4 regions of the Bacillus inaquosorum genome follow, and region 2 is predicted to be linked to each of the others. Evidence: riboswitches for the same ligand, from Rfam matches in the RefSeq annotation. Region 2 holds a riboswitch; each other region holds the start of a gene.
What was found. Region 2 has a riboswitch for S-adenosylmethionine ahead of mtnK (S-methyl-5-thioribose kinase). Riboswitches for the same ligand answer to the same signal wherever they lie in the genome.
Positions count from the first base shown of each region.

Region 1: it holds a riboswitch for S-adenosylmethionine, as region 2 does, so the genes downstream of both, M1M80_RS08605 (phosphoadenylyl-sulfate reductase) here and mtnK (S-methyl-5-thioribose kinase) in region 2, are expected to answer to the same signal.
Region 3: it holds a riboswitch for S-adenosylmethionine, as region 2 does, so the genes downstream of both, M1M80_RS20315 (5-methyltetrahydropteroyltriglutamate--homocysteine S-methyltransferase) here and mtnK (S-methyl-5-thioribose kinase) in region 2, are expected to answer to the same signal.
Region 4: it holds a riboswitch for S-adenosylmethionine, as region 2 does, so the genes downstream of both, metN (methionine ABC transporter ATP-binding protein MetN) here and mtnK (S-methyl-5-thioribose kinase) in region 2, are expected to answer to the same signal.

Region 1 is NZ_CP096592.1:1,736,747-1,742,181, reverse strand. Features, by position in the region: gene sat (sulfate adenylyltransferase) at 1-236, opposite strand, end outside; gene cysP (sulfate permease) at 285-1,349, opposite strand; gene M1M80_RS08605 (phosphoadenylyl-sulfate reductase) at 1,361-2,062, opposite strand; SAM riboswitch class I at 2,225-2,330, opposite strand; gene pyrE (orotate phosphoribosyltransferase) at 2,475-3,107, opposite strand; gene pyrF (orotidine-5'-phosphate decarboxylase) at 3,104-3,823, opposite strand; gene M1M80_RS08590 (dihydroorotate dehydrogenase) at 3,792-4,727, opposite strand; gene pyrK (dihydroorotate oxidase B electron transfer subunit) at 4,727-5,435, opposite strand, start outside.
Region 2 is NZ_CP096592.1:1,532,071-1,537,505, reverse strand. Features, by position in the region: gene mtnE (methionine-glutamine aminotransferase) at 1-1,004, opposite strand, end outside; gene M1M80_RS07565 (carbon-nitrogen family hydrolase) at 1,099-1,878, shown strand; SAM riboswitch class I at 1,962-2,117, shown strand; gene mtnK (S-methyl-5-thioribose kinase) at 2,223-3,416, shown strand; gene mtnA (S-methyl-5-thioribose-1-phosphate isomerase) at 3,424-4,485, shown strand; gene M1M80_RS07550 (hypothetical protein) at 4,519-4,644, opposite strand; gene M1M80_RS07545 (methylated-DNA--[protein]-cysteine S-methyltransferase) at 4,734-5,231, opposite strand; gene kinE (sporulation two-component system sensor histidine kinase KinE) at 5,228-5,435, opposite strand, start outside.
Region 3 is NZ_CP096592.1:4,004,624-4,010,058, forward strand. Features, by position in the region: gene M1M80_RS20305 (LURP-one-related/scramblase family protein) at 119-607, shown strand; SAM riboswitch class I at 673-779, shown strand; partial or broken gene M1M80_RS20310 (5-methyltetrahydropteroyltriglutamate--homocysteine S-methyltransferase) at 863-2,001, shown strand; SAM riboswitch class I at 2,070-2,176, shown strand; gene M1M80_RS20315 (5-methyltetrahydropteroyltriglutamate--homocysteine S-methyltransferase) at 2,254-3,390, shown strand; gene M1M80_RS20320 (3-hydroxybutyrate dehydrogenase) at 3,440-4,213, opposite strand; gene M1M80_RS20325 (CoA transferase subunit B) at 4,230-4,886, opposite strand; gene M1M80_RS20330 (CoA transferase subunit A) at 4,883-5,435, opposite strand, start outside.
Region 4 is NZ_CP096592.1:3,349,262-3,354,696, forward strand. Features, by position in the region: gene M1M80_RS17025 (carboxymuconolactone decarboxylase family protein) at 145-522, opposite strand; gene metQ (methionine ABC transporter substrate-binding lipoprotein MetQ) at 607-1,431, opposite strand; gene metP (methionine ABC transporter permease MetP) at 1,445-2,113, opposite strand; gene metN (methionine ABC transporter ATP-binding protein MetN) at 2,106-3,131, opposite strand; SAM riboswitch class I at 3,237-3,343, opposite strand; gene M1M80_RS17045 (SCP2 sterol-binding domain-containing protein) at 3,458-3,802, opposite strand; gene M1M80_RS17050 (thioredoxin family protein) at 3,910-4,230, opposite strand; gene M1M80_RS17055 (toprim domain-containing protein) at 4,232-4,594, opposite strand; gene M1M80_RS17060 (YusG family protein) at 4,672-4,908, opposite strand; gene gcvH (glycine cleavage system protein GcvH) at 4,964-5,347, opposite strand; gene M1M80_RS17070 (arsenate reductase family protein) at 5,414-5,435, opposite strand, start outside.

The DNA.
Region 1 (5,435 bases), 200 kb from region 2:
GGAAGTGTGATTGGAAGGGACCAGACAACGCCGGAAGAAAGACGCATGTTTTCGACAACAGATACGTAATCTTTTTCATTAAAGAAGCCTTCGATCGGGCTGTATGCGCCAATTCCGATTAATTCCAAATCCGCGAAAGAAATTAAATCAAGTTCAATTTCTTTTTGAATGCTGCTCACATCATATGATTCATCTACTCTGTTTACTAATGTTCCTCCGTGTGGTGCTAAGCTCATAATATCCATTTCCTCCTAGTTAACATATAAAATAACTCAGATTAATGATCAGATTCCCCCGCCTTGTTCGTGGACAGAGCGTCTCTCTTTACGAATGGCCTTCGTCAGGCTGATGGCACCGCCCGCCGCTAAAAGCACGCTTACCATGATAAAGATTGAATAATAATCCTCTTTTAAAAACAAGGATACAAGCAGATAAGAAATCGATAAAGATAAAAACGGCGATACGATCCATACCTTCAGCATCGTTTGAACAACTTGTTTATGGAACACATTCGGACCGTTTTTTGCCATGCCTATTCCGATAATAGACGATGACGTGACTTGCGCCAGAGGCACCGGCATCCCAAATACAGAACTGATGATCACCAGTCCGGCTCCTGTACCGGATAAGAGAATGCCTTCTCCTTTTGAGAATCTCGTAATTTTCTTCCCGTTTGTTTCTAACACCCGCCGGCCTAATAACAGTGCGCCAAGGGAGACAAAAACTCCCCCGTACAAGGTTCCTTTCGCGACATCAAGCACACCGGCCGCTACTAATGGGCCAACGGCATTCGCCACGTTGTTCATGCCGGCAGAGAACGCTTCAAAAAATCCGGCAACTAACAAAACAATGCCAAGGATTTTTTGCTTTTTAGAAGACTTAATTTCAATCTTAAAATAGCTAAACAGCTTTGAAACAAAATAGGTGAAGCCGAAAGCAAACAGCGGGACAAAAACCCAAAACGCCACAATGACCAGAAGATTGTTCACAAACAATACTTTGTAAGCCACTCCCACTCCGACAACCGCGCCGACTGTTACTTCACTTGTCGACAATGGAATGCCGAGCAGATTAGCCGTAAAGAGCGACAGCGCAGCGGCTCCAATAATGATGCAAACAATCGTCAGTGTAATCGTCTGCTCGGGGATAATGCCGGAGCTGATGGTTTTTACAACCTCGCCCCCGCCAATGACCGCCCCGGCCAGCACACCGACTGCACATATGATCAAAGCGTAGGTTTTCTTTTTGATGGCTCCAGAGCCGTAAGCAACTCCCATCGAAGCTGCAGCGCCGCTTGCACCGATATTCATCGCGAAAAACAAGCTAAATAAAATAGCGGCTAATTCCATTTTGCAGCTCCTTATTCATGCAATCCGCATTCTGTTTTCGCCATACCATTCCATCTGCCTGAGCGTAAATCCTCTGCGGTAAAAGCAGGAGCCGTACAAGGTGCGCAGCCAATGCTTGGATATCCTTGGTCATGAAGCGGGTTGTAGTCCAGCTCATTCCGGGATGTGTATCTCCAAATGTCTTTCCAAGTCCAATGGATAAGCGGACATACTTTTACTGATTTGAATTTTTCATCTTTGTTTAAGAAATTTGTATTGGCACGGCTTGGCCCTTGATCGCGGCGCAGACCGGAAAGCCAGGCCGGATGCCCTGAAAGCGCCTCTCTTAAAGGAACAACCTTTCTAAGATAGCAGCACTGATTCGGCTCTCTTTCCCACAGTTTGTCACCATATTCTTCGGCTTGCTCCTCAAGGGTAAGATCTGGCTTTTTCAGGATGATATTAAGACCCGGATAACGCTCTTTCACTCGCTCAATCGTTTCATAGGTTTCTTTAAAATGAAGTCCTGTATCAAGAAACACAATCTCTGCGTCTTTTTTCACTTTATAAATTAAGTCAATCAGAACGATTCCCTCAATTCCGAAACTGCAGGCATAAACAAGCTGATTGCCGTAATGGCCGTATGCCCACTTTAAAACTGACAGCGCTCCTTTATAAGGATCGTCTTCCGGAAATGTAATCGTTGGTTCCTCCCAATTATCGTACGTTAACATTTCTTCTTTCCTCCTTTCGGAGACAAACAAACAGTAGCTTTCTGCCGGTTGTCTTTTCCCAATTGTAATGTGGTGCGGCTGCTGTTATCGCAAACAGCCTTTTTTCCTCTTAAAATAAAAAACTTTCAATCCGGCGGAAAGAAAGACAGGAACAGCATGTAGCCCTTATCTTTCAAAATGGAATTCATTTTGCTGGAAGTAGCACCTTACACACTGTGCAGGTTGCCGGGCTTCATAGGTCCAGTCCCTCAGCCGCTCTTGATAAGTTTTTAGATTTGTAGTAAATTTTAGCACAATTCTAACATAAGTCAACCCGACTTTTTTTATAGGATTAATAAAAAAACAGGCCTCTAGGCCTGTTTTCACGCACAGCAAGGCTTTGAAGCCCCTGTGCATCACCGGAATTTATTTTTTATTTTTTAAACCAATCTTTCGACTCGGGATTTTGCTTCCACGTTTGCAGCTTTTTCAGATCGTCCGAATGAATATTTCCGTTTTCAAGCGCGACCTCTGTCAGCGTATCATAATCAGTTAATGAGTAGTATGGCAGTTCTGCCTTCGCAAACGCTTCCTGCGCTTTAGGAAGCCCGTACGTAAAGATTGAGACAACCCCAAGCACCTCACAGCCAGCCGCTTGTAAAGCTGCCGCAGCTTCAAGCACGCTGCCTCCTGTGGAGATTAAGTCTTCAATGACGACCGTTTTTTGGCCTTTTTGAACAGCTCCCTCAATCTGATTGCCTTTTCCGTGCGCTTTCGGCTTGCTTCTCACATAACACATCGGAAGATTCAAACGGTCAGCCGCCAGAGCAGCATGAGGAATACCGGCTGTTGCTGTTCCCGCAATCATTTCAGCTTCAGGAAAATGCTCTTCGACAAGCTTGCTGATGCCTGCGGCGACATCATTTCTGACCTCCCGGAAAGATAGTGTAAGGCGGTTGTCACAGTAGATTGGCGATAAAATGCCGCTTGCCCATGTAAATGGCTCGTTTGGGCGTAAAAATACAGCTTGGATGTCTAATAGATGTTTTGCGATGATTTGTTTCATTGTTTGATTCCCTCCCATTCGAGTCTGACAGCTTCATAGGCTTTTACCGGGTCTGCCGCTTTTGTAATCGAGCGTCCTACCACAATCGCTGATGAACCTTTCTCTCTTGCAATTGCAGGTGTTGCTACGCGGATTTGGTCATTCGCAGCGTCCTCTGACATCCTGATCCCCGGAGTGACAGTCAGAAATGAAGGCGAAACCGCTTGGTAAATTGCTTTCGCTTCATGAACAGAGCAGACCACTCCATCCAGTCCGCTTTCTTCCGCCAGTTTGCTGTAGTGCACAACCGTGTCGATCAGAGGCTTTTGGATCAGCAGTTCATCTTTCATCATTTGTTCAGATGTGCTTGTCAGCTGGGTTACCGCGATAAGTGACGGGCGTTTTTTTCCAGCCGGCGTACCTTCTTCTAAACCTTCCAGAGCTGCTTGCATCATTTTTTTGCCCCCGGCCGCATGAACATTGACGAGGTCTACTCCGAGACCGGCAAGGCGCTTCATCGCTTTGTTTACAGTGGTCGGGATGTCATGAAGTTTTAAATCTAAAAACAGTTCGCAATTTCTTTCTTTTAGCTGTTTAACTATGGATGGCCCTTCTTGATAAAAAAGCTCCATTCCAACCTTTACAAATAACGGTTCTTTCTGAAAAGGCGCTAAGAATGCAAGTGTTTCTTCAACTGATGCAAAATCAAGCGCGATGATGGGCAGGTTGTTTTTCATGATTCCAGCTCCTTCCGATGCATTCTTCAATTGTTTGATAGCCGTATTGGCGCAAAACAGCAGGGAGCTGTTCAATGATGTCTGGACATGCAAAAGGATTCACAAAGTTTGCTGTTCCGACTGCGACCGCGCTTGCTCCCGCGAGAAGAAACTCCAGTGCATCTTCAGCCGTCTGCACGCCTCCCATACCGATAATCGGGATATTGACAGCCTGGCTGACTTCATACACCATGCGAATGGCAACCGGCTTCACAGCAGGGCCGGAAAGTCCCCCTGTTTTATTCGCTAATATCGGCTTGCCTGATTTTAAATCGAGCCTCATGCCGATTAATGTGTTGATCATCGTAAGACCATCCGCTCCCGCCTCTTCGATCGCTGATGCAATTTCTGTGATATTTGCCACGTTCGGGGAAAGCTTCACATAAACGGGCACATCTGAAACCTCTTTAACCGCTTTCGTCAAATCGGCAGCCATTTCAGGGTTCGTGCCAAAAGCGATTCCGCCTGTTTTCACATTCGGGCAGGAAATGTTCAATTCAAGTGCATGAACATTAGGCGCTTTGCTGATATGCTTCGCGACTTCAACATAATCCTCGACTTGAGAGCCTGCGACATTGGCAATGATCGGCGTATCAAACTGCTCAAGCCACGGCAGCTCATTTTGCAAGACGCTTTCCAGCCCCGGATTTTGCAGACCGATCGCATTGAGCATTCCAGCGCCAGTCTCAGCTACCCTAGGGGTCGGATTCCCGAAGCGAGGCTCTTTTGTCGTAGCTTTGATCATGATTGCTCCGAGACAAGACAAATCATAAAAACGCGCAAACTCTTTTCCAAAACCGAAGCAGCCTGATGCAGGAATGATCGGGTTTTTCAAATCAAGCCCAGGTAATTTCACCTCTAGCATTACAGCGCCACCTCCTGAGCTTTAAATACAGGCCCGTCGAGACATACTTTTACGTAGGATGTCTCACTTTCGTTTGTATGGCACACACACGCGAAGCATGCGCCGATTCCGCAGCCCATTCGTTCCTCCATAGACAGGTAGACTTCTTTATGGGCATATTCCTTTTTTAACGCCTTCAGCATCGGTGTCGGCCCGCAGCTGAGGAGAATGTCAAACTCTAGATTTTTCTGTTTAATTACATTTGTAACAAACCCGGTTTCCCCATAGCTTCCGTCAGCTGTTGCCACATACGTGTCTCCGTACTGCTGGCACTCTTCTTCGTAAAAAACATCCTTTGCTGATTGAAATCCTAAAACGTGTATGACCTTGACCCCTTTTTCGTTCAAGCGTTTCGACAGCTCTTGGAGAGGCGGCACACCTACACCGCCTCCTACCAGCAAAGCCGTCTTTCCGGGTTGGACTTCATTGACCGGAAAGCCATTTCCCAAAGGCCCGAGGACATCTACAAGCTCTCCCTGCTGCTTTAGCGACAAGAGCCTTGTTCCTTCCCCATCTACTCGATAAATGATGGTAACTTCATTTTTTTCAAAGTTGACGTCGGCGATGCTGATCGGCCTTCTCAAAAGAGGCGTAACCGCTTCGCTCACTTTAAGATGAAGGAACTGTCCCGGGGTTGTAAACCCTTGGACAAGCTCCCCTTTCAGAACC
Region 2 (5,435 bases):
GTATACCCTTCAGGCACAGGCAGCCATGCAAAAAATGAACCTGCCGGAGCTGTCACATCCCAGCCGATTTCCCGGCATGCCGTGATCCAAGCGTTTCGCCTGCTTTCATATCGGGCATTTTGCTCCGCCACACATGCCTGATCAGCTAACAGTGCCGCCGCTGCAGCTTCCTGAGTCGCTCTGAAAAGACTGACAAACATATGGTCTTGATAAAGATTAATCGCTTCAATGACCGAAGCGTTACCGACGGCAAAGCCGACCCGCCACCCTGCCATATTATACGTTTTTGACAGCGTGTAAATTTCAATCCCGATATCCTTCGCACCCTCAGTCTGCAAAAAGCTTAAAGGCTTGCAGCCGTCAAACCCTACAGCGCCGTAAGCAAAATCGTGAACAACACAGATCCCGTTTTCTTTCGCAAAACTCACGGTTTCTTCAAAAAATTCAGAGGTAGCAACAGCTCCGGTCGGATTATTCGGATAATTTAAATACATCAATTTCGCCTGATCCCTCACTTCAGCGGCGATGCTGCTGTAATCAGGAAGAAACGCCCTGTCCTTTACGAGCGGCATCATTTCCATCTTCGCTTTCGCGAGTGTGACACCTGACCAATAATCAGGATAGCCCGGGTCCGGAACTAAAATCGTATCACCAGGATTCAGCAAGCATTGCGGGAGCTCGACCAGACCGGCTTTCCCGCCGAATAATACAGCGACTTCAGTTTCAGGATCAAGATCAATGCCGTATTCTCTTTTATAAAATGCTGCCGCTGCCGACTTCAGACTGTATGAGCCGCGAAAAGACGAATATTTATGATTTTCCGGATCAGTAACGGCTCGTTTCATTTCCTCAACGATATGTTCCGGAGTCGGCTGATCCGGATTTCCCTGTCCGAGGTTAATGACGTCGTGTCCTTCTGCGAGCTTTCGGTTCACTTTCTGCACCAGAGAAGCGAAGAATTGTTTAGGCAATTCCTTCAATACATGAGACTGTTCAAATTTCATCTATTCTCACCTTCTAAAAAATTCTTGAAATAATAGTCCATCATCATATATGGTTAAATGAAAAAAGTAAAGAAAAATTTGGGGTGTTAAAAAGATGAAATGGACGATATCTTGTCTTCAATTTGATATTTCATACGGTAAACCTTCGGAAAATATAAAAAAGGCTGAATTTTTAATCGAAAAAGAAAGTAAACATGCTGATGTTCTTGTTCTTCCTGAATTATGGACGACCGGATATGACCTGTCCAACCTTGATGAGCTCGCTGATGAAGACGGGCGTTCTGCTCAGAACTGGCTGAAGAAAACGGCAAAGAAACATGGCGTTCATATTGTCGCCGGATCGGTCGCTGTCAGAAAGGATTCTGATGTTTATAATACAATGTACATCGCGGATAAGGAAGGACAAATCATTAAAGAGTACAGAAAAGTCCATCTTTTTCAGCTGATGGATGAGCATGTGTATTTATCAGCCGGTTCCGAAGACGGCTACTTTGAGCTAGATGGCGTCAAAAGCTCAGGACTGATCTGTTACGATATCCGTTTTCCGGAGTGGATCAGAAAACATACGACGAAAGGAGCCAACGTGCTGTTTATTTCTGCGGAATGGCCCCTTCCCCGCCTTGATCATTGGAAAAGCCTGCTTATTGCGCGGGCCATTGAGAATCAATGCTTTGTCGCTGCCTGCAATTGTACCGGTTCAAATCCAGATAATGAATTTGCCGGGCATAGCCTGATTATTGATCCATGGGGGCGTATACTTGCTGAAGGCGGCCTGGAAGAAGGCATAGTACGAGCGGAAATCGACCTTCAGGAAAGCGTTGAAGTGCGGGAGAGCATTCCTGTTTTCGATGATATCAGAAAAGATTTATATTAAAAAATATATTGACAACTTAACAAAACACCTGTTACTATGTTCATCAACTGATAAATTAGAATTGTTTAACAAGTGAATATATTCTCTTATCGAGAGTTGGGCGAGGGATTTGGCCTTTTGACCCCAACAGCAACCGACCGTAATTCCATTGTGAAATGGGGCGCATCTTTTTCGCGCCGAGACGCTCGTCTCTTAAGGCACGGTGCTAATTCCTTCAGATCTGATCTGAGAGATAAGAGAGGCGGACATAGATGTTAAGCCTCCTTCTCTCTGAGAAGGAGGCTTTTTTACGGCCATTCAGCTGCAAACATATCAAAGAGATTACATAATTGGAGGTTATGACAATGGCAGTCACAAAAACACCTTTATACGAAACGTTAAATGAAAGCTCCGCTGTGGCACTTGCGGTGAAGCTTGGCTTATTTCCAAGCAAAAGCACGCTGACATGCCAGGAGATCGGCGACGGCAATTTAAATTACGTTTTTCATATTTATGATCAAGAACATGACAGAGCATTGATCATTAAACAGGCAGTTCCTTATGCAAAAGTGGTCGGAGAAAGCTGGCCGCTGACAATCGATCGCGCAAGAATTGAAAGCAGTGCTCTCATACGCCAGGGCGAGCATGTCCCCCATCTGGTTCCAAGAGTGTTTTATTCTGATACAGAAATGGCGGTTACCGTCATGGAGGATCTTTCTCACCTGAAAATCGCAAGAAAAGGACTCATTGAGGGGGAACATTATCCGCACCTGTCACAGCACATCGGTGAATTTTTAGGAAAAACACTTTTCTACTCATCAGACTACGCGCTTGAACCCAAGGTGAAAAAACAGCTTGTTAAACAATTTACAAATCCGGAGCTGTGCGACATAACGGAAAGACTTGTCTTTACAGATCCTTTCTTTGACCATGACACAAATGACTTTGAAGAAGAGCTTCGGCCTTTTGTCGAGAAGCTTTGGAATAATGACAACGTCAAAATCGAAGCCGCTAAGCTGAAAAAGTCGTTTTTAACATCTGCAGAAACATTGATTCATGGTGATTTGCATACAGGAAGCATTTTCGCCAGCGAACATGAAACAAAGGTGATTGATCCTGAATTTGCTTTTTACGGACCGATCGGCTTTGATGTAGGCCAATTTATTGCCAACTTATTCTTGAACGCACTCGGTCGTGACGGGGCTGACAGAGAGCCGTTATATGAACATGTTAAGCAGGTCTGGGAAACGTTTAAAGAGACGTTTAGTGTAGCCTGGGAGAAGGACAGTCTGGATGTTTACGCCAAAATCGACGGTTACCTTACTGATACGCTCAGTCATATTTTTGAAGAGGCGATCGGGTTTGCGGGCTGCGAGCTGATACGCCGCGCGATCGGACTTGCGCATGTGGCTGATCTGGATACGATCGTGCCGTTTGATAAACGAATCGGCAGAAAACGGCTGGCGCTCGAAACCGGCACAGCTTTTATCGAAAAACGTTCGGAATTCAAAACGATAACGGATGTTATTGAATTATTTAAGTTACTTGTAAAGGAATGATCCATTCATGACCCATTCATTTGCTGTTCCGCGTTCTGTTGAATGGAAAGAAACAGCCATTACCATTTTAAATCAGCAAAAGCTTCCTGATGTGACGGAATATCTGGAGCTGACAACGAAAGAGGATGTATTTGACGCCATTGTCACACTCAAAGTAAGAGGCGCTCCGGCCATCGGCATTACAGCTGCCTTCGGCCTTGCGCTTGCTGCAAAAGACATCGAAACAGATGATGTCACGGAATTCCGCCGCAGACTGGATGACATCAAACAGTATTTAAACAGCTCACGGCCTACCGCCATTAATTTATCATGGGCGCTTGAGAGACTGAGTCATTCGATCGAAAACGCCATTTCCGTAAATGAAGCAAAAACAAACCTTGTCCATGAAGCGATTCAGATTCAGGTCGAAGATGAGGAAACGTGCCGAATGATCGGCCAAAACGCCCTGCAGCTTTTCAAAAAAGGCGACCGGATTATGACGATCTGCAATGCCGGTTCTATCGCGACAAGCCGTTATGGAACGGCACTCGCTCCATTTTACTTAGCCAAACAAAAGGATTTGGGATTGCATATTTATGCTTGTGAAACAAGACCTGTCCTTCAAGGTTCACGCCTCACTGCGTGGGAGCTGATGCAGGGAGGCATTGATGTCACTCTAATCACAGACAGCATGGCCGCCCATACGATGAAGGAAAAACAAATTTCCGCTGTCATCGTCGGAGCTGATCGAATTGCAAAGAACGGTGATACGGCAAATAAAATCGGAACATACGGTCTCGCGATTTTAGCAAACGCCTTTGATATTCCGTTTTTTGTCGCCGCACCATTATCTACATTTGATACGAAAGTGAAAAGCGGCGCTGATATCCCGATAGAGGAACGGGATCCCGAGGAAGTAAGGCAGATTTCCGGAGTCCGGACTGCACCAACCGACGTGCCTGTCTTTAATCCCGCTTTTGACATTACGCCCCATGATCTCATTTCAGGAATCATCACAGAAAAAGGGATTATGACCGGTTCGTATGAAGAAGAAATTGAACAGCTGTTCAGAGGCGAAAAGGTTCACTAAAAAACCGCTGCACTTTGCTCATTTTGGGCCGAGTCAGCGGTTTTTTTGTTTGTTTTTATTGATATTGATGATTTCATCTTTTTGAGCGCTTGATAAGATATGCAGTTTCACAAACAGTTTGGCAAAAACGGCAATTTTCTCAGAGCGGCTCGGCTTCAATTGCTTTGTCCTCCTTTTTCATCAGACCAACTTTTTTAACTTAATAAAATGATATGTCGGCCGTGAAAAAAGGGAACGTGCCATATGTTTTATTTTTCTTTGTAGGAGATTTGCTCGATGTTCAGCAAAAATGCTTTGATATCAGTTTTGCTCCCAGCGTACCCTGTTAACGCACTGTTTTTGCCGATCACTCTGTGGCATGGGACAAAAATCGGCAGGTCGTTTCGTTTATTAGCCTGTCCGACTGCGCGCACCGCTTTCGGACTGCCGACCGCAGCGGCGATGTCAGCATAGCTTCGGGATTCTCCGTATGGTATCATCGCCAGCGCTTCCCACACTTTTTGCTGAAAAGGAGTGCCCTTTTGGCTGAGCGGCAGTGAGAATCTCTTTCTTTCGCCGGCGAAATATTCATGAAGCTGTTTTTTGGCCTCTGCCAGATAAGGTGTTTCCATGTGCTCTGTATTCTGAACGCTTTCTTTCCAATCCATCCAATCTTCCTGACTGAGAAATAGACGGGTGATATGTCCATCCTCCTCAGCAATTATAAGTTCCCCGAGCGGCGTTTCCGCTGTCGTATAGTAGTTCATTCATCAATCCTTCTTTCTTCAGCATTCTGTCTGACGGGAAGCGTAAGATGGAAAACAGTGCCCTTCCCTTCTTCACTTTCTACCATGATTTCGCCTTGATGCTCTTCAATAATTTTATAGCTTACCATAAGCCCAAGTCCAGTTCCCCGTTCCTTTGTCGTATAAAACGGTTCACCAAGGCGCTTTAATTTATCTTCTGTCATT
Region 3 (5,435 bases), 1.8 Mb from region 2:
CATTAATTACTCGTAAAAAACGGCCAGCGCGTTTCTGGTTACTAGATTTGGAACTTGAAACCTTTTTGCCCCCCTGTCCGTAATCTCTTACAAGGCAAATCAAAAGGAGACTTCAGCAATGATCGAATTATTTATGAAACAAAAGATGTTCTCGTTTAAAGATGCATTTCACATTTATGACCGGGATGAACAAGAGACATTCAAGGTCGAGGGGCGGTTCTTTTCGTTAGGGGACTCGCTGCAAATGACAGATTCATCCGGAAAAACACTCGTTTCCATAGAACAAAAAGTAATGTCTTTATTGCCGCGATATGTGATTTCAATTGGCGGGGAAACAGTTTGTGAGGTGACGAAGAAACTAACATTTTTCAAACCAAAATTTGAAATTTCTAAGCTCAACTGGGAAATTGACGGTGACTTGTGGAAGGATGAATTCCAGCTGACGGACGGAAAGAATGTCCGGATGTCGGTGAGCAAGAAGTGGCTGAGCTGGGGTGATTCCTATCATTTGCAGATTGCAAACGAAGAAGATGTGCTGATTTGCACGGCCATCGCTATCGTACTGGATATGGTATTATATGACGATGAAGATGAAAGTATTTTCTAAAAAGTGTTGACAATTGATCCAAAAGTAATAATATTAAGATAATTGAAATTTGAATATGAAGATATACCTTATCAAGAGAGGTGGAGGGACTGGCCCTATGATACCCGGCAACCGCTGTTTCAAACAGAATGGTGCTAAATCCTTTAGAACATTGCGTTCTTGCAGATGAGGCGGAGATTTGATCGTTCAAGCTCTTCCTTACACAAAGGAAGAGCTTTTTTATGCTCAACACATTTCAGAAAAGAGGCGAATGACATGGCTCAACAAACAAATGCCGCAGGACAAAAAACAGTACAACAACACAAAGCTCCTTTCCGCGCCGATCATGTCGGCAGTTTACTGCGCTGCGCTCCGCTCCGGTGAAAGAAGCCCGGCAGAAAAAAGCGGCCGGCGAGATCACGGCGGAACAGCTTCGTGATATTGAAAATCAAGAAATCACCCGCATTGTGGAAAAACAAAAAGAAATCGGTCTCGATGTGGTAACAGACGGAGAATTCCGCCGTTCTTGGTGGCATTACGATTTCCTGGAAGGGCTTGACGGAGTGGAACCGTTCATCCCGGCTGAAGGGATTCAGTTCCATAACGCGAAAACAAAAGCACGCAGCATCAAAGTGACGGGAAAACTTGATTTTACGAGCCACCCAGCGCTTGCCGATTATCAATTTTTACATGAGATTGCCGGCGACGCGACACCAAAGCTGACGATTCCGAGCCCGAATATGCTGTTTTTCGGTGAAAAGGCGGATAAAGGGATTTATGACGACCAAGAGGAATACTTTCATGATCTGGCCCAAGCGTACAAAAAAGCAATTAAAGCCTTTTATGACGCTGGATGCCGCTATCTTCAGCTTGATGATACGTCATGGTCTCTTTTCTTTGAGGAAAAAGGCAGAGAGGTTGTCCGGGCGCTCGGCGGCGATCCAGAAACATTGCCTGACTTGTTTGCCAAAACGATTAACGATGCAGTGGCAGACCGCCCTGATGATTTAGCAATCACGATGCACATTTGCCGCGGCAACTTCCGTTCAACTTGGGCGGCATCTGGAGGCTACGACGCTGTAGCGGAAACGATTTTGGACGGCTTAAACCTGGACGGGCTGTTCTTGGAATACGATGATGACCGCTCTGGGAATTTTGATCCGCTCCGTTTCGTGAAACGCAAGGATCTGCAAATTGTGCTTGGCTTGATCACATCGAAATACGGCGAGCTCGAAAATCCTGATGATGTGAAACGCCGAATCAATGAAGCTGCGCGTTTTGTCAGCCTGGATCAGCTGTGCCTCAGCCCTCAGTGCGGTTTTGCCTCTACAGAAGAAGGCAATCTTTTGACAGAGGAGCAGCAATGGGCAAAGCTGCGCCATGTCGTCGACATCGCCAACGATGTGTGGGGATAATCTATCATTGACAGAAACAGAAAATGTGTGAATAATAGATACTATCAGAAAATTTCATAAAAAGGTTTTCCTTATCAAGAGAGGTGGAGGGACTGGCCCTGCGATACCCGGCAACCGCTGTTTAACAGAATGGTGCTAAATCCTTTAGAGCAATGATTGCTCTTGAAGATAAGGTTGAGATTGTCACGCAAGCTCTTCCTTATCCAAAGGAAGAGCTTTTTTATATTCGAATGGAAAGAAGGAATGGACAACATGTCACAACAAACAACACCCGCAGAACAAAAATCACTTCAAAGAAAAAAACCGCCGTTTCGCGCGGATCAAGTCGGAAGCCTGCTGAGATCAGAGCCCGTCAAAAAAGCGCGGCTGCAAAAAGCGGCCGGCGAGATTACGGCTGAGCAGCTTCGCCAGATCGAAAACGATGAAATCATCCGCATTGTGGAAAAACAAAAGGAAACCGGACTGAACGTCGTGACAGACGGTGAATTCCGCAGAGCGTGGTGGCATTTTGATTTCCTGGAAAACCTGGATGGCGTTGAGCCGTTTACTCCTGAGCAGGGCATTCAATTCCATAACGTACAGACAAAAGCACGCGGCATTAAAGTCACAGGCGATATCGACTTTTCAACTCACCCAATGCTTGAAGATTACTCATTTCTCCATAGCATTGCCGGTGACGCGACGCCAAAAATGACGATCCCGAGCCCGAATATGCTGTTTTTCCGTGGGAAACTTGAAAAGGATGCGTACAAAAAAGACTATCACCTTTTCCAGCACGATGTATCCAAAGCATATAAAAAAGCGATTCAAGCGTTTTATGACAGAGGCTGCCGCTACCTCCAGCTTGATGATACGGCATGGGCTGTTTTCTTATCTGAAAAAGGCTTAAAACAAATCGAGGCGTTCGGAACAACGCCTGACGAGCTTCGCCAGCTGTTTGCGAAATCGATTAACGACGCGATTGCAGACCGTCCTGATGATCTGACGGTAACCATGCATATTTGCCGCGGCAACTTCCAGTCCACTTGGACAGCGGAAGGCGGCTATGACGCAGCAGCCGAAACCATTTTTGACGGCTTGAACCTGGACGGTCTATTCCTGGAGTATGATGATTCACGCTCAGGCGGATTTGAACCGCTCCGTTATGTAAAGCGCTCTGATCTTCAGCTTGTCCTCGGCTTAGTGACATCTAAATTCGGTGAGCTTGAACATCCGGACGACGTGAAACGCCGTATCGAAGAAGCGTCCCGTTATGTGAGCTTAGACCAGCTTTGTCTCAGCCCTCAATGCGGATTCGCTTCAACTGAGGAAGGCAACAAGCTGACTGAAGAACAGCAATGGGCGAAGCTCCGCCATGTGGTTGAGATCGCTAACGATGTTTGGAAATAAGCCAAAAAACACACTTGATTCCCTAACGGAGCAAGTGTGTTTTTTTATGTCATTGAGCGGTGTAGCCCCCATCAAGGACGACAGCCTGCCCGGTGACGCCCTTCGCTTTCCCGCTTGCCAAAAACACCGCATAATCCGCGATTTCCTTGACGGAAAGCAGTCGTTTTTGCGGGACAAGCGGAAAAATGACCTGTTCAAGTACGGAGTCGTAAGGGACATTTCTCGTTTTCGAAAGATCGCTCAGCTGATTGCGGACAAGCTGAGTATCGACATAACCCGGACAGAGCGCGTTGACTGTAATGCCGTGGGGCGCGCCTTCCAGCGCCCCGACCTTTGTCAGCCCAATGACGCCGTGCTTGGCGCTATTATAAGCGGATTTCCCCGCAAAGCCGACTAAGCCATTAACAGACGCGATATTAATGATTCTGCCAAACTGCTGTTTTTTCATGATCGGAAACACATGCTTCATCGCGATGAAGGGCGCCGTCAGCATGACCTTGATCAGCTGCTCAAAGGTTTCTGTGGGAAACTCTTCAATCGGGGCGACGTGCTGAATACCGGCATTGTTCACCAAAATATCCAAGCGGCCGTATCGTTTCTGGATGGTGTTCACCGTATCAGCGACTTGCGCTTCCTTTGTCACATCACACGGAACGGCTTCTGCGTCAAAGCCTTCTTCGGCAAGCTTGGAGGCGGCCTTTTCACACGCTTCCTGATGGAGATCCGAAACGATGACGCTGGCGCCTTCACGGGCGAATTCCCTTGCGATTTCGAATCCGATTCCGCCGGCTGCCCCTGTCACCAATGCGACTTGTTTGTTCATGTCAAACACCTTCCCGTTAAGAATTTTGTTTGAGCACAGACTGGCTTACAGCGAAATTAGCTTCTGTTTTTTCATAAACCTCTTCAATTGTGACGCCTTCCTGAAGCTCAGTCAGTGTCATGCGGCCGTTATCAAAATCAAACACAGCCAAATCCGTAATCAGCCTGTGCACGACTTTCTGGCCTGTCAGCGGAAGGGTGCAAGCTTGTTTCACCTTTGACTCGCCATGTTTATTGACATGCTCCATGATGACAACGATCCGTTTCGCCCCGTTGACGAGATCCATGGCGCCGCCCATCCCTTTGACCATTTTCCCGGGGATCATCCAATTGGCCAAATCGCCCTGCTCAGAAACCTCCATGCCGCCAAGGATAGCCAAATCGATATGCCCGCCTCTTATCATTGCGAATGACTCAGCGCTGTCAAAATAGGAAGCGCCCGTCACTTCAGTGATCGTTTCCTTTCCTGCATTGATCAAATCCGCGTCTTCCGTTCCTTCCACAGGATAGGGGCCGATCCCGAGCAAGCCGTTTTCTGACTGAAGCATGACGTGAACGCCATCGGGTATCTCATTTGCGACAAGCGTCGGCATTCCAATCCCAAGATTGACGTTCATGCCATCCTTAATTTCTTGTACCGCCCGTTTGACCATTCGTTTTCTCGCTTCCTTCATTTCGCCTCACCCTTTCCCGCCGCTTGCCGAACTGTTCGTTTTTCAATCCGTTTTTCATGGCTTGCGCCAAGCACCACATGCTGTACGTAAATTCCCGGCGTGTGGATGTGATCTGGATCGAGCTCTCCCGCTTCCACGATTTCTTCCACCTCGGCAATCGTAATCTTGCCTGCCATGGCGGCAACGGGATTGAAATTTCTCGCCGTTTTTCGAAAAACCAAATTCCCCATAGTATCCGCTTTCCACGCTTTGACGATTGCCACATCGCCGGTAATGCCTCGCTCCAGCACATACGTCCGGCCGCCGAATGTTTTATGTTCTTTTCCCTCGGCTATTGAGGTGCCGACGCCTGTCGCCGTATAAAATCCCGGTATGCCCGCGCCGCCTGCACGAATTCTCTCAGCGAGCGTTCCTTGGGGAACAAGCTCGACCTCAAGCTCTCCGCTTAAAAACTGCCACTCAAAAATTTTATTTTCGCCGACATAGGATGCGATCATTTTCTTGATTTGCCTATTAGCCAAAAGCAAACCAAGCCCCCAGTCATCCACT
Region 4 (5,435 bases), 1.8 Mb from region 2:
GAATCAATCCCTTCATATATTTGCTTCAATTGTATCAGCGCTGAGATGGATGCCGCAAAAAGGATATGGCTCGAAATAGCGGCAGATGAGACGAAAGCATCCTTTTAGATCAAATGAGAATGGTTTTTCGGAATATTCCTTCTCTTAATGAGTGGTGTTTCCGAATTCCTCTATGCACTGCTGGACGACTGTCACGCCTTGGCTTAGAGCCGCGCCGCCTCCAAATGCCGCTGCAACACTAACGGCTTCGAGAATGTTTTCTTCTGTCGCTCCCTCATCAAGACAGCCTTTTGTGTGATAGATCATGCAATATTCATCCTGGGCATTGATGGCGATTCCGAGGGCGATCAGCTGTTTTTCTCTTTCAGTCAGGGAATTGCCGGCAAAGCATTGTTCAGTAAACTCGTTAAACTTTCTTCCCATCAGCGGCATCTTTTGTTCAAATGTGCCTAAACCTAATTTATACTGTTTTAGCGCGTCCTGCATGCTTCCTCTGTCTTGATTCAAAGAAAATCCCTCCATCTGTTTAACATTCTTTTTTATTATGAACAGCTTTTAGGAAAATACCCGAAAAAAACCCCGGATTTCTCATCCGGGGTTGCAGTCTTATTCAGATACAGGAAGCACAGCTCCGTCGTATTTTTTGTCGATGAAGTCTTTGATCTCTTTAGAGTGAAGAACTTCCATCAGCGCTTTGATTTTTGCAGAATCTTCTTCGCCTTTTCTTACTGCGACGATGTTAGCGTATGGGTTGTTTTTCGTTGATTCTACTTCAATCGCGTCTTTTTTAGGATTTAATTTATTTTGGATCGCATAGTTTACATTGATGAAGACCGCGTCTCCTTCTTTGTTATCATATGCTTTTGCCGTTAATTCAGGCGCTACTTTTTTGAACTCAAGGTTTTTCGGGTTTTTCTTAATGTCTTTCAAAGTTGCGTCAACTGCTTCCACTTTAGAATCAAGTGTGATTAATCCTGCGTTTTCAAGCATTGCAAGCATACGGCCTTGTTCAGCAACGTTGTTTGTCAGGATAATTGTCGCACCGTCTGGAAGGTCTTTTAATGATTTGTATTTTTTAGAGTAAATACCGAATGGCTCTAAGTGAACAGCACCGGCATTCACAAGTTTGTAATCTGTGTTTTCTTTCATTTCTTGCTCAAGGTAAGGAATGTGCTGGAAGTAGTTCGCATCCACTTCTTTATCAGATAAAGCTTTGTTGTACATCTTGTAATCACTAAGCACTTTCACTTTCAGCGTGTAGCCTTTTTCTTTCAGCAGTGGTTCAGCTTCTTTTAAAATTTCCGCATGCGGTGTTTTTGTTGCCGCAACGACAATTTCTTTCTTGCCGGATTCAGCGCCGTTATTCGAACCGCAGGCAGCCATAACTCCTGCAAATACAAGCAATAATGCACCCAAAAATAGCTTTTTCAATGTAAATCCTCCCTTATCGTTTGTCTATAATATTTGTTATGACATCACCGATGATTTGAATAATAAATACGATGATTAAAATAAACACAGTAGCAACGAAGGTAACATCAGTATTATTAGACTGATAGCCTTCTACGTACGCAAGGTTTCCAAGGCCTCCTGAACCGATGGCACCGGCAATTGCCGTTGAGCCGATCAATGCGATGGCCGTAACCGTAATACCAGAAATCAGAGCCGGCATCGACTCCGGAAGCAGCACTTTGAAAATAATTGTAGACGTTTTAGCGCCCATTGATTTAGCAGCTTCAATAACACCTTTATCCACCTCGCGAAGCGCGATTTCAGCAAGACGCGCGTAAAACGGTGCAGAGCCGATAACCAAGGCCGGCAATGCGGCATTTGGCCCTAAGATGGTGCCGACTAAAAACTTCGTAAACCCTAGCAGTAAAATAATTAAAATGAGGAACGGAATCGATCTGAATATGTTGACAATGGCCGCAATTACAGAGTTGACTGCTTTATTCTGCCAAAGGCTCCCTTTGCTTGTCAGGAAGAGCAGCAAACCGAGGATCACCCCGATGACAAAGGCAAACAGTAAAGAGATCAGCGTCATATAAAGTGTTTCATATGTCGCGTTCCACAATTCAGTTAAATCAACGTTCGGGAAGTATTTTTCAAACATTCGTGATCACCTCTGCTTTCACCTGTTTGTCATTAATAAACCGGATCACGTTGTGTACTTCTTCCTCGTCTCCGTCAATGTGGATGAACAGTGAGCCGTACGCCCCATCCTTCGTCTGCGAGATTTTCCCTTGCAGAATATTGACACTGATATTAAAGTTTCTGATCATCTCTGTAATCAGAGGCTGTTCAGCTGAATCGCCGACAAATGTGAGCTGAACCGTTTTTCCTGATGCTGTTTCATCAAGAAGGTGCTGAAGCGTTTCTTTCGTTTCTTCCGGTTCTGTCACCTGCTGAACAAATCGTTTTGTCATTTCTTCCTTCGGATTTTTGAAGACATCGAGAACTTCGCCTTCTTCAACAACCTTTCCGTTTTCCATGACAGCGACTCTGTTGCAGATTTTGCGGATCACATGCATTTCGTGTGTGATCAGCACAATCGTCAAACCGAGTCTTTCATTAATATCGGACAACAAATCCAAAATTGAATCTGTCGTTTGCGGATCTAATGCTGATGTCGCTTCATCACAAAGGAGAACCTTCGGATTGTTTGCAAGCGCTCTGGCGATTCCGACACGCTGCTTTTGCCCGCCGCTCAGCTGAGACGGGTAAGATTTTTCTTTTCCTTCTAAACCTACCAGTTTAATCAGTTCATTGGCTCGCTTGATCCGCTCGCTCTTTTTCACCCCGGCAATTTCTAAAGGAAACATGATATTATCTCTGACGGTCCGCGACCAAAGCAAATTGAAATGCTGGAAAATCATACTGATTTCATGGCGTGCTTTTCTTAAACCGCGTCCATTTACTTCATTAATCTTGGTTCCCGCCACTTCCACGGTTCCTGAGGTTGGTTTCTCAAGGCCGTTCAGCAGACGGATTAAGGAACTTTTACCTGCTCCGCTATATCCTATAATTCCAAAAATCTCACCTTTTTTAATGGAAAGCGAGACATTTTGGACAGCATTGACATCTCCATGTTTCGACTTATAAACTTTTGAAACATTTTGAAGATTGATCAAAGCAATCACCTGCCTTAACACTATTCTAAGAAATCTTCCGGGTTTTTCTGCAAAAGAAAAGCCTTTCTGCACACTTGAGCAGAAAGGCTTATAGAAAATGCCTTTCTCTCATCTTTCAAAGCTGAACGCTTCGTGTGAATTGGCACCATTTCAACAGCGTTGATGGTTGCCGGGCTTCATAGGGCACTTCCCTCCACCTCTCTTGATAAGAGAAATATATAGTCTTTTTCGTCCGGAAATTCTTAATGTAGAATAGCATGGCGAATGATTAAATGTCAATAAAATAAATGATGTCAACTTTTACTATTATAATAATTTCCTATTTTTTAATTTTTCAAAATCCTCTGAAAAAATCCATTTGTCAGCCAGAGAATGGCTTCTAGTTTTAACAGGGCTCTGAATGACCCCTTCACTTTTAGTCTTCCGCTCTGGATCAGGTGCTGAAGGGAAATGTCTCCGTGCAATAAATGAATGATTTCTGCTTGGTTTCCGTAAAAGGTCAGGTTGGACGTTTGGGGCGGAGAAATTTTTTTCATTTCTCCCTGTTCGTTTATTGAGACGGTTAAGGCTTCTGTTTCTCCTTGGAAGGTAATGAGCAATGTTGAAGCGTTCAAAAGGGGTTTTAAAAACAGATGCTGATACTCATCTTCTAAAACTTCCGCTTTCTCCATATGTACAACCTCCTATTTGTTGGTCATACATACACATTTCTCTTTCTGGCGCAAGAACCCCTTTATAAAACGAACGACAATTTCATTGAAATATGCTGAGAAATATGTCATAAATGGGATGCGGAAGATGATTTTTGTTTGATCAGCTCATATAAATAAGAAACGGATTGAAACGCATATCCTCTTTCGACCACTTTTCCGCCTTTGAACAGCAGAAAACAAGGGACACTTTCAATTTGATACGCTTTTGCGAATGTCGGAGAGTAATTGACATTGTTTTTATAGAAGGCGACATCGGGCAGCATTTCTTTCACCACTGTCAGCATTTTGCTTGCGAGCTGGCAGGTGCCGCAAAACGGAGTATATAAATATAGGAGATACACATCATCAGCAATGTGCTCAAGCTCGTGTTCTTGGAGTTCTTTCATGCTATACACCTCGGGACTTTCTTTCAAGAAAAATAGTATGGACATTCAAATTCGCGCGCAGCAATACAGCGGCGACATGGTGTCTGGGCGCAGCGGCCACTTCCTTATAGGCTTTGTCGATATGTAAATGGCAGGCTTCGTTAAATTCTCTTTTCAGCTGTTTTCTCAATTTCTCGCCTGATTCATCAGCATCAACTAATATGTAGACGTCTTTATCATAAAGCTCGTCAGCCAATTCCTCAAGCTTCAGCTGGCTGATTGTTCCGTTTGTGCAGATAATGCGCACTGGTTCATTCAGGACGCTTTCGATTTTCTCTTTATCTGATTTCCCTTCGACAATCATAACCTTTTCCAGCTCTTCCATCTTCATCTTCTTCACCTGCCGCGTCAAATTTGAAACGTTCAGATTGTAAAAGAAGGCAGTGAAATTCACCGCCAACATTAACACCAGCCGTTTTCGTAGTCACAATCCACATATTTTTCGTCGTTTCCCGAGGCCACATCGGCTGTCTTATAAAATTTCTCATTTTCAAAGGAATAACCGGATTTTAGCTCATATTCATCCATGCTTGTCATTTGGCCGATCATCTCATTATCATGATATAACGAGAGCCGGCCATTTTGAAAGCGGCCTGTCACATCATTGGTAACATCGAGCTTTTGTTTGCTGAAAGTCATATTGGACACCTCCCATAACGTTAGCGTGTCCAATTGCCTTTGCAGCTATCCTGTTTTAGTCTTCTTGTGTCATCTCTTCGTATTGCTCTGCTGTCATCAGTTTTTCAATTTCAGAAGCGTCAGACGGCTCAACGACGATCATCCATGCTTTTTCGTACGGAGATTCGTTAACGAATTCCGGACTGTCATCAAGATCTTCGTTTACTTCTACAACAGTTCCGTTAATCGGTGCATAAAGCTCAGATACCGTTTTAACGGATTCAACACTGCCGAATGGCTCGTCCGCTTTGATTTCAGCGCCAACTTCAGGAAGTTCGACAAACACGATGTCGCCTAGCTCGGACTGGGCAAAATGCGTAATCCCGATTCTGGCTTTTTCTCCTTCAACTTTTACCCACTCGTGTTCTCCTGAGTAACGCAAATCTTTAGGTATGCTCAATTGAATCCCTCCATTTTTTACAGCACTACAATAAGAAGATACCACACTTTTCGAAAAAAATTTACATTAAGCCCAGTTTTCTTCAAAT